2 regions of the Streptomyces sp. NPDC088733 genome follow, and region 2 is predicted to be linked to the other one. Evidence: riboswitches for the same ligand, from Rfam matches in the RefSeq annotation. Region 2 holds a riboswitch; the other holds the start of a gene.
The links. Region 2 has a riboswitch for cobalamin ahead of ACIP64_RS01480 (ribonucleoside-diphosphate reductase subunit alpha). Riboswitches for the same ligand answer to the same signal wherever they lie in the genome.

Region 1: it holds a riboswitch for cobalamin, as region 2 does, so the genes downstream of both, ACIP64_RS12400 (cobalamin biosynthesis protein) here and ACIP64_RS01480 (ribonucleoside-diphosphate reductase subunit alpha) in region 2, are expected to answer to the same signal.

The regions. Positions count from the first base shown of each region.
Region 1 is NZ_JBIVLH010000005.1:350,475-356,958, reverse strand. Features, by position in the region: gene ACIP64_RS12410 (anion permease) at 1-1,023, shown strand, start outside; gene ACIP64_RS12405 (hypothetical protein) at 1,068-1,283, shown strand; cobalamin riboswitch at 1,429-1,558, shown strand; gene ACIP64_RS12400 (cobalamin biosynthesis protein) at 1,612-2,607, shown strand; gene ACIP64_RS12395 (cobyric acid synthase) at 2,604-4,115, shown strand; gene ACIP64_RS12390 (putative cobaltochelatase) at 4,165-6,195, shown strand; gene cobO (cob(I)yrinic acid a,c-diamide adenosyltransferase) at 6,195-6,484, shown strand, end outside.
Region 2 is NZ_JBIVLH010000001.1:329,807-336,290, reverse strand. Features, by position in the region: gene ACIP64_RS01485 (ribonucleotide-diphosphate reductase subunit beta) at 50-1,060, opposite strand; gene ACIP64_RS01480 (ribonucleoside-diphosphate reductase subunit alpha) at 1,060-3,435, opposite strand; cobalamin riboswitch at 3,563-3,704, opposite strand; gene ACIP64_RS01475 (helix-turn-helix domain-containing protein) at 3,972-4,943, shown strand; gene mctP (monocarboxylate uptake permease MctP) at 5,231-6,484, opposite strand, start outside.

The DNA of each region.
Region 1 (6,484 bases), on a different contig from region 2:
GAGGTCGCCAGGACGATCTCCGGCGGGATCCTCGACGAGACCGCGGGGATCCGGCCCGAGGTCATCTTCGCCGGGCTGGTCGGCGCGATCGTCTGGAATCTGCTGACCTGGCTGGCGGGGCTCCCCTCCAGTTCGTCGCACGCCCTGTTCGGCGGTCTGATCGGCGCCTCGGTCGCCTCCGCCGGGTTCGGGGCTGTCAACGGCGACGCGGTCGTGATGAAGGTGCTCGTCCCGGCCGTCTGCGCGCCGGTCGTCGCCGGGGTCGCCGCGCTGCTGGCGACCCGCCTGACCTACCGCATCAGCCGCGGCAGCGACCCGGCCGCGACCGCCAGGGGCTACCGGGCGGGCCAGATCGCCTCGGCGGGCCTGGTCTCCCTCGCGCACGGCACGAACGACGCCCAGAAGACCATGGGCGTCATCACGCTCGCCCTCGTCACCGGCAACGTCGTCGCCCCCGACTCCGACCCGCCGCTGTGGGTCATCGGCTCGGCGGGCCTGGCCATCGCGCTCGGCACGTTCATCGGCGGCTGGCGGATCATCCGCACCATGGGCAAGGGCATCACCGACATCCAGCCGCCGCAGGGCTTCGCCGCCCAGACCGGCGCCGCGGCGGTCATCCTGGCCTCCTCGCACCTCGGCTTCTCCCTGTCCACCACCCAGGTCTGCTCCGGTTCCGTCCTGGGCGCCGGGGTGGGCCGCAAGGGCGGTGTCGTCCGCTGGAGCACCGCGGGCCGCATGGCCGCCGCCTGGGTGCTGACCCTGCCGGCCGCCGGCCTGGTCGCGGCGGGCGCCGCGCTCGTGGCCGACCAGGGCGACGCGGGCGTCACCGCCGTCGCCGTGCTGGCGCTCGCCGTGTGCGCCGCGATCCGGGTGGCCGCCCGCCGCAGGCCGGTCGACCACACCAACGTCAACGCCGACGCCGGCACCGCGGAGCCGGGCATCGTCACCGCGGCCGTCGCCGCCGTGGCGCCACCGCCCGCGGGTCCCGCGGCCGGCACCGGCCACACCAAGGCCACCGTCTGACGGCGGGCCCGCAGCCCCCACCCGTCCCGGAAGGACACAGCAGCATGCACATCGACTGGGCTGCCCTCGGCTCCGTCTTCGGCGTCAGCCTCGCCGTCACCGTCGGCCTCGTCGGCGTCTTCACCCTCGGCATCGTCGGCCTGTCCCGGCCGGCCGGAGTCCGGGGCGGTCAGGGCGCCCTGGCGCGCGCGGGCGCGTACGCGTGCTTCGCGCTGTGCGCGGCGGCCGTGGCGTACGGGATCTTCCTGATCGTCGCCTGATACGCCGCCACGCGGTGTGAACTCGGCCTCAGCTCCCGGCCTTTCCGGCCGTGAGCTGGGGTTTCCGCGTTTCCGGGCCGCTACGGGGTGAGTTGACGGGCCGGATCGGCGCGTGGTGGTATCGGAACCGCCACACGGCGGCAGGAGAGGAAGTCCGGTGCGAATCCGGCGCGGTCCCGCCACTGTCACCGGGGAGCGCGCCTCCACCAGCGGCCACGGCCCGTACCACGGGCTGGAAGGCCGGGGGTGCCGCCGATCCGGGAGCCAGGAGACTCTCACCGCCGGTCACGTCGAGCCAGGGCGCGGACCCTGAGTGAGGACACCAGCGATGGACGGCTGCCGCCGTACACCCGACGCCGGCTCTGCCGCGCCGTCGGTCTTCGCCGCCGGGGCGGCTCTCGGCTGGCTTGCCGACCTCGCCCTCGCCGACCCGCGCCGCGGGCATCCCGTCGCGGCCTTCGGGCGCGTGGCGGGCGCACTGGAACGCGCGTTGTGGCAGGACCACCGCGGACGGGGCGCGCTCTACACCGTGTTGTGCGCCGGGGGCGCTGCCGCGGCCGCCGCGGGGACCGCACGCGCCGTACGCCGCTCCCCCGCCGCGTCCGTGGCCCTGACCGCCGCCGCGACGTGGGCGGTGCTCGGCGGTACGTCGCTGGGGCGTGAGGCACGGACGATCGGCGCCGCCCTCGCCGCCGGGGACACCGCGGCGGCGCGGGCCCGGCTGCCCCACCTGTGCGGGCGGGACCCGCAGGCGCTGGACGAGCGGCAGATGGCCCGGGCCGTCGTCGAGTCGGTCGCGGAGAACACCTCGGACGCCGTCGTGGGCGCCCTGGTGTGGGGCGCGTTGGGCGGCGTGCCGGGGCTCGTGGGCTTCCGCGCGGTCAACACCCTCGACGCCATGGTCGGCCACAGGTCGCCGCGGTTCCGCCGGTTCGGCTGGGCGTCGGCCCGCCTCGACGACGTCGCCGGCTTCCCCGGTGCCCGGCTGACCGCCGCGCTCGCCGTCCTGGCGGGCCCCGACCGGCGCGGCGCGTGGCGGGTCTGGCAGGCGGACGGCGGACGGCACCCCAGCCCGAACGCCGGACCCGTGGAGGCCTCGTTCGCGGGGGCGTTGGGCGTACGGCTCGGGGGGACGCTGGCGTACGGGGGCCGGGTCGAGCACCGGCCCGTGCTCGGCGCCGGCAACCGGGCGGTGGAGGTGGCGGACATCGAGCGGGCGGTGCGGTTGTCGCGGCGGGTGGGCGCGCTGGCCCTGCTGGCCACGGCCGGCGGCCGGCTGGCCTGGCACCGGTTCGCCCGCGGGGGACGGAGGGGGAACGCATGAACGGCGGCGCGCTGCTGGTCGCGGGCACCACCTCGGACGCGGGCAAGAGCGTCGTGACGGCCGGCATCTGCCGCTGGCTGGCCCGCCGGGGCGTGTCCGTGGCCCCGTTCAAGGCGCAGAACATGTCGCTGAACTCGTACGTGACGCGCGAGGGCGCCGAGATCGGCCGCGCGCAGGCCATGCAGGCGCAGGCCGCGCGGGTGGAGCCGTCCGCGCTGATGAACCCCGTGCTGCTCAAACCGGGCGGCGACCGCACGAGCCAGGTCGTGCTGATGGGCCGCCCGGTGGGCGAGATGAGCGCGCGCGGCTACCACAACGGCAGCCGCGCCGAACTGCTGGAGACCGTCACCGGCTGCCTGGAGGAGTTGCGCTCCCGCCACGACGCCGTCATCTGCGAGGGCGCGGGCAGCCCCGCCGAGATCAACCTGCGGCACGGCGACATCGTCAACATGGGCCTGGCCAGGGCGGCACGGCTGCCGGTGGTCGTCGTCGGCGACATCGACCGCGGCGGGGTCCTCGCGTCCTTCTTCGGCACGACCGCGCTGCTGAGCCCCGAGGACCAGGAGCTGGTCTGCGGCTACCTCGTCAACAAGTTCCGCGGCGACGTCTCGCTGCTGGAACCCGGGCTGGAGATGCTGCGCGGGCTGACCGGACGCCGCTTCTACGGTGTTCTGCCGTACCGGCACGGCCTGGGGATCGACGAGGAGGACGGACTGCGGGTGTCGCTGCGCGGCACCGTGCGGGAGTCGGACTCGGCGCCGCCGCACGGCGAGGACGTGCTGCGGGTCGCCGTCGCCGCGGTCCCCCTGATGTCCAACTTCACCGACGTCGACGCCCTGGCGGCCGAACCCGGCGTCGTCGTGCGCTTCGTCGACCGGCCCGAGGAACTCGCGGACGCCGACCTGGTCGTCCTGCCCGGCACCCGGGGAACGGTCAAGGCGCTGGAGTGGCTGCGCCGGCGCGGGCTGGCCGACGCGGTCGTGCGGCGCGCGGCGGAGGGCCGCCCGGTCCTCGGGATCTGCGGCGGCTTCCAGATGCTGGCCGAGACGATCGACGACCCCGTCGAGTCGCGGGCCGGTCTCGTGCCGGGGCTCGGCCTGCTGCCGGTACGGGTGCGCTTCGCGCCCGGCAAGACCCTGGCCCGGCCGTCCGGCACGGCCTGGGGGGAGGCCGTCGAGGGGTACGAGATCCACCACGGCGTCGCCGACGTCCGCGGCGGCGACGAACCGTTCCTCGACGGCTGCCGCACCGGCGCCGTCTGGGGCACCCACTGGCACGGCTCCCTGGAGAGCGACGGCTTCCGCCGCGCCTTCCTGCGCCGTGTCGCCGAGGCCGCGGGCCGCCGCTTCGTCCCGGCGCCGGACACGGCGTTCGCGGCGCTGCGCGAGGAGCAGCTCGACCGGCTCGGCGACCTGATCGAGGAGCACGCGGACACCGACGCCCTGCTCCGCCTCATCGACTCCGGGCCCCCGCCCGGTCTCCCCTTCGTCCCCCCGGGTGCGCCGTGACGTCCGTACCCGCTCCGTACCCGGTCCGTGCCAACGAGGAGGCAGCCGCGTGAGCACCCCCTACCCCTTCACCGCGATCGTCGGGATGGAGGACCTGCGGCTGGCGCTGCTGCTGAACGCGGTGAGCCCGGCCGTGGGCGGCGTGCTGGTGCGCGGCGAGAAGGGCACCGCGAAGTCCACGGCCGTGCGGGCGCTGGCGGCGCTCATGCCGCGGGTGGACGTGGTCGCGGGCTGCCGCTTCAGCTGCGATCCGGCGGCGCCGGACCCCGCGTGCCCCGACGGACCGCACCCGCCGGGGGCGGAGCCTGCGTCGCGGCCGGCGCGGATGGTGGAGCTGCCGGTGGGCGCGTCCGAGGACCGCCTGGTCGGGGCGCTGGACATCGAACGGGCCCTGGCCGAGGGCGTGAAGGCCTTCGAGCCGGGTCTGCTGGCCGACGCGCACCGCGGGGTGCTGTACGTGGACGAGGTGAACCTCCTCCACGACCACCTGGTCGACCTGCTGCTGGACGCCGCCGCGATGGGCGCGTCCTACGTCGAGCGGGAGGGCGTCTCGGTGCGCCACGCCGCGCGGTTCCTGCTCGTGGGCACGATGAACCCCGAGGAGGGCGAACTGCGACCGCAGTTGCTGGACCGCTTCGGGCTGACCGTGGAGGTCCGGGCGTCGCGGGAGACCGACGAGCGGGTGGAGGTCGTACGGCGCAGGCTGGCGTACGACGAGGACCCGGCGGCGTTCGCCGCCAAGTGGGAGGCCGAGGAGGGCGCGCTGCGGGCGCGGATCGCCGCGGCACGGGAACTGCTGCCCTCGGTCCGCCTCGGGGACGGCTCGCTGCGCCAGATAGCCGCGACGTGCGCCGCCTTCGAAGTGGACGGCATGCGCGCGGACATCGTCATGGCCCGCACCGCGACCGCGCTGGCCGCCTGGGCGGGCCGCACCGAGGTGACCGACGCGGACGTGCGCCAGGCCGCCCTGCTCGCGCTCCCGCACCGCAGGCGCCGCAACCCCTTCGACGCGCCGGGCATGGACGAGGACAAGCTCGACGAGACGCTGGAGCAGCACCGCGGCGGGGACGACGACCCCAAACCCGACCCGGAGCCCGATCCGGACGGCGACGGTGGCGGCAACGACGACAACGGCGGCCCCGGCGGGGGCGGCCGGCCGCCGCGGGACGACAACGGCGGCCCGTCGCAGGCCCCTTCGGACACCGCTCCCGACAGCGCCGCCGGTTCCCCGCCCGGCGCCGGTGCGCCCGGCGAGCAGGCCGCGGTGCCCTCGGCGGAGCCGTTCGCGGCCCGCGCGCTCACCGTGCCGGGCCTCGGCGAGGGCGCCGCGGGGCGCCGGTCCCGGGCCCGCAGCGTGCACGGCAGGACCACCGGCGCCCGGCAGCCGCGGGGCACGCTGACCAAGCTGCACCTGGCCGCGACCGTGCAGGCCGCCGCCCCGCACCAGCGGGCCCGCGGCCGCGGCGGACCGGGGCTGGTGATCCGCCGGGACGACCTGCGCGAGGCGGTGCGCGAGGGCCGCGAGGGCAATCTCGTGCTGTTCGTGGTGGACGCGTCCGGCTCGATGGCGGCCCGGCGGCGCATGGGCGCGGTGAAGGGCGCGGTGCTCTCGCTGCTGCTGGACGCGTACCAGCGGCGCGACAAGGTCGGGCTGATCACCTTCCGCGGCACGGGGGCCGAACTGGCCCTGCCGCCCACCTCGTCGGTGGACGCGGGCGCGGCGCGCCTGGAGAAGCTGCCCACCGGCGGCCGCACCCCGCTGGCGGCCGGGCTCCTCAAGGCGCACGAGGTGCTGCGCGTGGAACGGCTGCGGGACGCCGCGCGCCGCCCGCTGCTGGTCGTCGTCACCGACGGCCGGGCCACCGGCGGCCCCGAGCCGCTGCCCCTGGCCGCGCGGGCCGCCCGCCTGCTGGCCGCCGGCGGCGTCGCGTCGGTCGTCGTCGACTGCGAGACCGGGCCGGTGCGGCTGGGCCTGGCGGGTGAACTGGCGCGTGAACTGCACGGCACCGCCGTGACGTTGGACGAGCTGCGCGCGGACAGCGTCGCGGCACTGGTGCGGGACGTACGGAGGGCCGCGTAATGCCACAGGGACAGCCGAGCGTCGTGCCGGAGGACGGGCTGACCACGCGCCAGCGCCGCAACCGGCCGCTGGTGATGGTGCACACCGGCACCGGCAAGGGGAAGTCCACGGCGGCCTTCGGGCTCGCGCTGCGGGCGTGGAACCAGGGCTGGCCGGTGGGAGTGTTCCAGTTCGTCAAGTCGGCGAAGTGGAAGGTCGGCGAGGAGCGGGCGCTGCGTGTGCTCGGCGCCTCCGGCGAGGGCGGCACCGTCGCCTGGCACAAGATGGGCGAGGGCTGGAGCTGGTTGCA
Region 2 (6,484 bases):
CGGGTGGGGCCCGGCCGATGCGGCCGGGCCCCACCCCCCGCGGTGCGGATCAGAAGTCGTCGTCGAAGGAGACCGAGCCCTCGACCGCCACCTGGTAGGCGGAGGCGCGGCGCTCGAAGAAGTTGGTCAGCTCCTGGACGTTCTGCAACTCCATGAAGGAGAACGGGTTCTCCGAGCCGTAGCGGGCCGGCAGGCCGAGCCGCACCAGGCGCTGGTCGGCGACGCACTGGAGGTACTCGCGCATGGAGTCGGTGTTCATGCCGGGCAGGCCGTCGCCGCACAGGTCGCGGGCGAACTGGAGCTCGGCCTCGACGGCCTCCTCCAGCATCGCGGTGACCTCCTTGCCCATCTCCTCGTCGAAGAGGTCGGGCTCCTCCCGGCGGACGGTGTCGACCACGTGGAAGGCGAAGTCCATGTGCATGGACTCGTCGCGGAACACCCAGTTGGTGCCGGTGGCGAGCCCGTGCAGCAGGCCGCGGGAGCGGAACCAGTAGACGTACGCGAAGGCGCCGTAGAAGAACAGGCCCTCGATGCAGGCCGCGAAGCAGATCAGGTTGAGCAGGAAGCGGCGGCGGTCCGCCTTGCTCTCCAGGCGGTCGATGGACTCGACGGAGTCCATCCAGCGGAAGCAGAACTGCGCCTTCTCACGGATGGAGGGGATGTTCTCCACCGCCGCGAACGCGCCCGTGCGCTCCTCGGGATCGGGCAGGTAGGTGTCGAGCAGCGTCAGGTAGAACTGGACGTGCACGGCCTCCTCGAAGAGCTGCCGCGACAGGTACAGCCGCGCCTCGGGGGAGTTGATGTGCTTGTAGAGCGTCAGCACGAGGTTGTTGGCCACGATCGAGTCGCCGGTGGCGAAGAAGGCGACCAGTCGGCCGATCATGTGCTGCTCGCCGGCGGACAGCTTGGCGAGGTCGGCGACGTCGGAGTGGAGGTCGACCTCCTCCACGGTCCAGGTGTTCTTGATGGCGTCGCGGTAGCGCTCGTAGAAGTCCGGGTAGCGCATCGGACGCAGGGTCAGCTCGAAGCCCGGGTCGAGCAGGTTCTTGGTGGTGCTCATTACTGGCAGGCCTCGCAGGACTCGGGGTTCTCAAGGGAGCAGGCGATCGCGTCGGCGTCGGGTGTCGTCTGCTGGACGGGGATGGCGGCGGGAGCTGCCGCGCGGGCGGACTGGGCGATGCGCGTGGCCGGGCGGGAGCGCAGGTAGTACGTCGTCTTCAGGCCCTGCTTCCAGGCGTAGGCGTACATCGAGCTGAGCTTGCCGATGGTGGGCGAGGCCATGAAGAGGTTGAGCGACTGGCTCTGGTCGAGGTACGGGGTGCGGGCCGCCGCCATGTCGATCAGGGCGCGCTGCGGCAGCTCCCAGGCGGTGCGGTACAGCTCGCGCACGTCGGCGGGGATCCAGTGGAAGCCCTCGACGGAGCCGTTGGACTCGCGCAGGGCGTCGCGGGTCTGCGCGTCCCAGACGCCGAGCTTCTTCAGGTCGGCCACCAGGTAGGAGTTGACCTGGAGGAACTCACCGCTCAGCGTCTCGCGCTTGAAGAGGTTGGAGACCTGCGGCTCGATGCACTCGTAGACGCCCGCGATGGAGGCGATGGTCGCGGTCGGGGCGATGGCGAGCAGCAGCGAGTTGCGCATGCCGGTGGCGGCGACGCGGGCGCGCAGCGCGTCCCAGCGCTCGGGCCAGTTCTCCTCGGTCGCGTAGTGGTCGGGGTGCAGCACACCGCGCGCGGCGCGGGTCTGCGACCAGGCCGGGTGCGGGCCGTGGCGCTCGGCGAGGTCGCAGGAGGCCTCGTACGCGGCGAGCATGATGCGCTCGGCGATCCGGGTGGACAGCGCCTTGGCCTCGGCGGAGTCGAAGGCCAGCCGCAGCTTGAAGAAGACGTCCTGCAGGCCCATCACGCCCAGGCCCACCGGGCGCCAGCGCTCGTTGGAGGCGGCCGCCTCGCGGGTCGGGTAGAAGTTGATGTCCACGACGCGGTCGAGGAAGGTCACGGCGGTGCGGACGGTGGCGTCCAGCCGTTCCCAGTCGAGCGAGCCGTCCTCACCGACGAACGCGCCGAGGTTGACCGAACCGAGGTTGCAGACCGCGGTCTCGCCGTCGTTCGTGACCTCCAGGATCTCCGTGCAGAGGTTGGAGGAGTGGATGACCCGGCCGGGCTCGGCGGTCTGGTTGGCGGTGCGGTTGGAGGCGTCCTTGAAGGTCATCCAGCCGTTGCCGGTCTGCGCGAGGGTGCGCATCATGCGGCCGTACAGCTCGCGGGCCGGGAGGGTCTTGCGGGCCAGGCCGGCCGCCTCGGCCTTGCGGTAGGCGGTGTCGAACTCCTCGCCCCACAGGTCGACCAGTTCGGGCGTGTCGGAGGGGGAGAACAGCGACCAGTCGCCGTCGGCGTCGACGCGGCGCATGAACTCGTCCGGGATCCAGTGCGCCAGGTTGAGGTTGTGGGTGCGGCGCGCCTCCTCACCGGTGTTGTCGCGCAGTTCCAGGAACTCCTCGATGTCCGCGTGCCAGGTCTCCAGGTAGACGCAGGCCGCGCCCTTGCGGCGGCCGCCCTGGTTGACGGCGGCGACGGAGGCGTCGAGGGTGCGCAGGAACGGGACGATGCCGTTGGAGTGGCCGTTGGTGCCGCGGATCAGCGAACCGCGGGAGCGGATACGGGAGTACGACAGGCCGATGCCGCCGGCGTGCTTCGACAGCCGGGCGACCTGGTGGTAGCGGTCGTAGAGGGAGTCCAGCTCGTCCAGCGGGGAGTCCAGCAGGTAGCAGGAGGACATCTGCGGGTGCCGGGTGCCGGAGTTGAAGAGCGTGGGGGAGCTGGGCAGGTAGTCCAGCCGGCTCATCAGGCCGTAGAGCGCGGCGACCTCGTCGAGGGCGCGGGTGGTGTGGTCCTCGGCGAGTCCGCAGGCCACGCGGAGCATGAAGTGCTGCGGGGTCTCGATGACCTGACGGGTGATCGGGTGGCGCAGCAGGTAGCGGCTGTGCAGGGTGCGCAGGCCGAAGTAGCCGAAGCGGTCGTCGGCGCGGCCGGCGAGGGCGGCGTCGACCAGGCCGTCCAGTCGGGCGGCGTGGGTGGCCACGAACTCGGCGGTGCCGTCGGCGATCAGGCCCTCGCGGTGGCCGACGGCGATGGACGCGGAGAAGGACACGGCTCCCTGGCCGGCCGCCTCCTCGGCGACGGCGACCGTCAGCAGCCGGGCGGCGAGGCGGGAGTACTGGGGGTCCTCCGAGATCAGTCCGGCGGCGGCCTCGGTGGCCAGCGCCCGCAGTTCCGCCTCGTCCGCCGCGGCGCTGCGGCCGCGCAGCGCGGCGGCGGCGACCCGGCCGGGGTCGGTGTCGGGGAGGTCTGCGGTCAGCTCCGTCAAGGAGCTCAGCAACTCGGTTCCCGGTGAGGCGGGGTCCGATGCGGTGGCGGGTGCTGCGGGCGCGATGGTCACGTGTGCTCTCTCCCTCGAACGGCGACGACGCGGGAGGGAGGGACGGGGCGCACGCAGGGCAGGGCATGCCCGCGGCGCGTCCGCCGGCCCAACCCGCGAGGCCCGGACACTTCACCGTCCGGACGGCGCGCCGGACGGTGCCGTCGGCAGGTACTCGGACTCGCGGGCATGCCTCCGAGGCGCCCGCACACCGTTGCGGGGCAGTCCCGGATTCCCACCGGCTTCCCCTGCGGCGACAGCGGAGTCGAGCATACATCTAGTGGCGCCTGCCCATGGCGCCACCAGATGTTGTGTCGGAGCGGTCACGGATTGCCCGGTTCACGCGTGCCAGTCGTGGCCGTCCCGGGAGTCGTGGACGTGTCCGGTCAGGGCGGCGAGCGCCAGGAGGAGGAAGAAGACCAGTGCGGTGGCGGTGGCGAGAAGCGTTTCCATGCCCTCGACTGTGCTCCTCGCCGGCCCCCGCCGGGAGTGGCAGGACTGACGTACTCCCTCGAAATCCTGCCACGCCTCTGCCGTGCCTCTGCCATGCTGGGCGCATGCTGCAGAACGTGGCCGTGGTGCTGCTCGACGGCGTCCATCCCTTCGAACTGGGCGTGGTCTGCGAGGTGTTCGGGCTCGACAGATCGGCCGACGGGCTGCCGGCGTACGACTTCGCCGTGGCCTCCGCGGAGGGCCCCACGCTGACCTCCCCGGGCGGGTTCACCATCGGCACCTCGCACGGGCTGGAACGGCTGGAGGAGGCCGACCTCGTGGCCGTGCCGGCCGGCGACTCCTATGTGCGCCGGGAGTACCCGCCGGAGCTGCTGCGGGCGCTGAACCGCACGGTGGAGCGCGGTGCGCGCGTGCTCAGTGTGTGCTCGGGCGTCTTCGTGCTGGCGGCCGCGGGCCTGCTGGACGGCCGCCGCTGCGCGGCGCACTGGCGGCACGCGGAGGAACTGGCGGCCCGTTACCCGCGGGCCCGCGTGGAGCCCGACGTGCTCTACGTGGACGAGGACCCGGTGATCACCTCGGCCGGCACCGCCGCCGGGATCGACGCCTGCCTGCACCTGGTCCGCAAGGAGCAGGGCAGCGACGTGGCCAACGCGATAGCGCGGCGCATGGTGGTGCCGCCGCACCGCGAGGGCGGCCAGGCGCAGTACATCGAGCGGCCGTTGCCGCGCACCCAATGCGACACCGTGGGCGAGGTACTCGGCTGGATGGAACGCCACCTGGACCGCGAGGTGAGCGTGGACGAGCTCGCGGCCCGCGCCCACATGTCGCCGCGCACCTTCGCCCGCCGCTTCCAGCAGGAGACCGGGACGACGCCCTACCGCTGGCTGCTGGGTCAGCGGGTGCTGCTGGCCCGGGAGTTGCTGGAGGCCACCGACGCGACGGTGGACGCGGTCGCGCTCCGCGCCGGCTTCGGCAACGCGGCGACGCTGCGCCACCACTTCGCGCGCTGGGTGGGGACCACCCCGCAGGCCTACCGCCGTGCCTTCCGGCGGCCCGAGCGGGCGCGTACCGCGTGACGACGGGGCCGTCGCCCTGTCCCTGGGCGGGCGGCCACCGCCGGGGTCGCCGGCGTCGGCGGTGTGGTCCCGCCGGGCCGTCTCGTCCACGTCCTCGGGCGCCTTGAGGGTCCATAGGACCAGGGTGAGGACGACGCCCCACCGGCGGGCGGCCACCGAGGCGCGGTCGCGCTCCTCGCAGGCCTGCCGCCGTGCCTTCCGGCGGCCCGAGCGGGCGCGTACCGCGTGACGACGGGCCGCCGCCCCGTCCCAGGGCGGCGGCCCGCGACCGTGGCCGGAGGCGGCCGTCAGTGGCCGGCGACCACCGGCAGTTCCCGCTGGACGTCGGGGTCGCCGGCGTCGGCGGAGTAGTCCTGCTGCGCCGTCTCGTCCACGCCCTCAGGTGCCTTGACGGCCCGGAGGACGAGGGTGAGGACGACGCTGACCACCACGTTGAGCACGAAGGCGGTCAGGCCGATGTAGCCGATCTGCCCGATGACCGGGATGGTGTCGGAGGAGCCGCCGAAGTGCTTCTGGGCGGGGCTCGCGACGCCGTAGGCGACCCAGGTGCCGTAGACCATGCCGACCGCCCAGCCGGCCAGCAGCGCCCAGCGGTGGAACCAGCGGGTGAACAGCCCGCCGACCAGGGCCGGGAAGGTCTGCAGGATCCAGATGCCGCCCAGCAGCTGGAAGTTGATGGCGACCGTCTTGTCCATGGTGAGGACGAAGACCAGCGCGCCGACCTTGACCAGCAGTGAGACGATCTTGGAGACCTGGGTCTCCTGCGCCGGGGTGGCGTCGGGCTTGATGAAGTCCTTGTAGATGTTGCGGGTGAACAGGTTCGCCGCGGCGATCGACATGATCGCGGCGGGCACCAGGGCGCCGATGCCGATCGCGGCGAAGGCCACGCCCGCGAACCAGGACGGGAACATGTTCTCGAACAGCTGGGGGATCGCCAGCTGCCCGTTGTAGCCCGTGATCCCGGCCCCGACCCCGCTGGCCAGCGCCATGAAGCCGAGCATCGCCAGCAGGCCGAGCATCAGCGAGTACAGCGGCAGCACGGTGGTGTTGCGGCGGATGACGTCGCGGCTGCGGCTGGAGAGCACCGCGGTGACCGAGTGCGGGTACATGAACAGCGCGAGGGCCGAGCCCAGCGCCAGCGTCCCGTACGCCCACTGCGCCGTGTCGCCGGGCGCCAGCGCCCCGCGGGGCTTGCCGGTGGCCGGGCTCACCTGCGAGTAGGCCTCGCCCGCCTTGGCGAAGATGTGGTCGAAGCCGCCGAGTCTGATCGGTATGTAGATGATCGCCACGGCGATGACGATGTAGATCAGGGTGTCCTTGACGAACGCGATCAGCGCGGGCGCGCGCAGGCCCGAGGAGTACGTGTACGCGGCCAGCACGCCGAAGGCGATGAGCAGCGGCAGGTCCTTGACGAACCAGTTGGACGAGGCGCCGCCGCCGACGCCCATCACGTCCAGCACCGCCTGGATGCCGACGAGCTGGAGCGCGATGTAGGGCATGGTGGCGAGGATGCCGGTGACGGCCACCGCCAGGGACAGGCC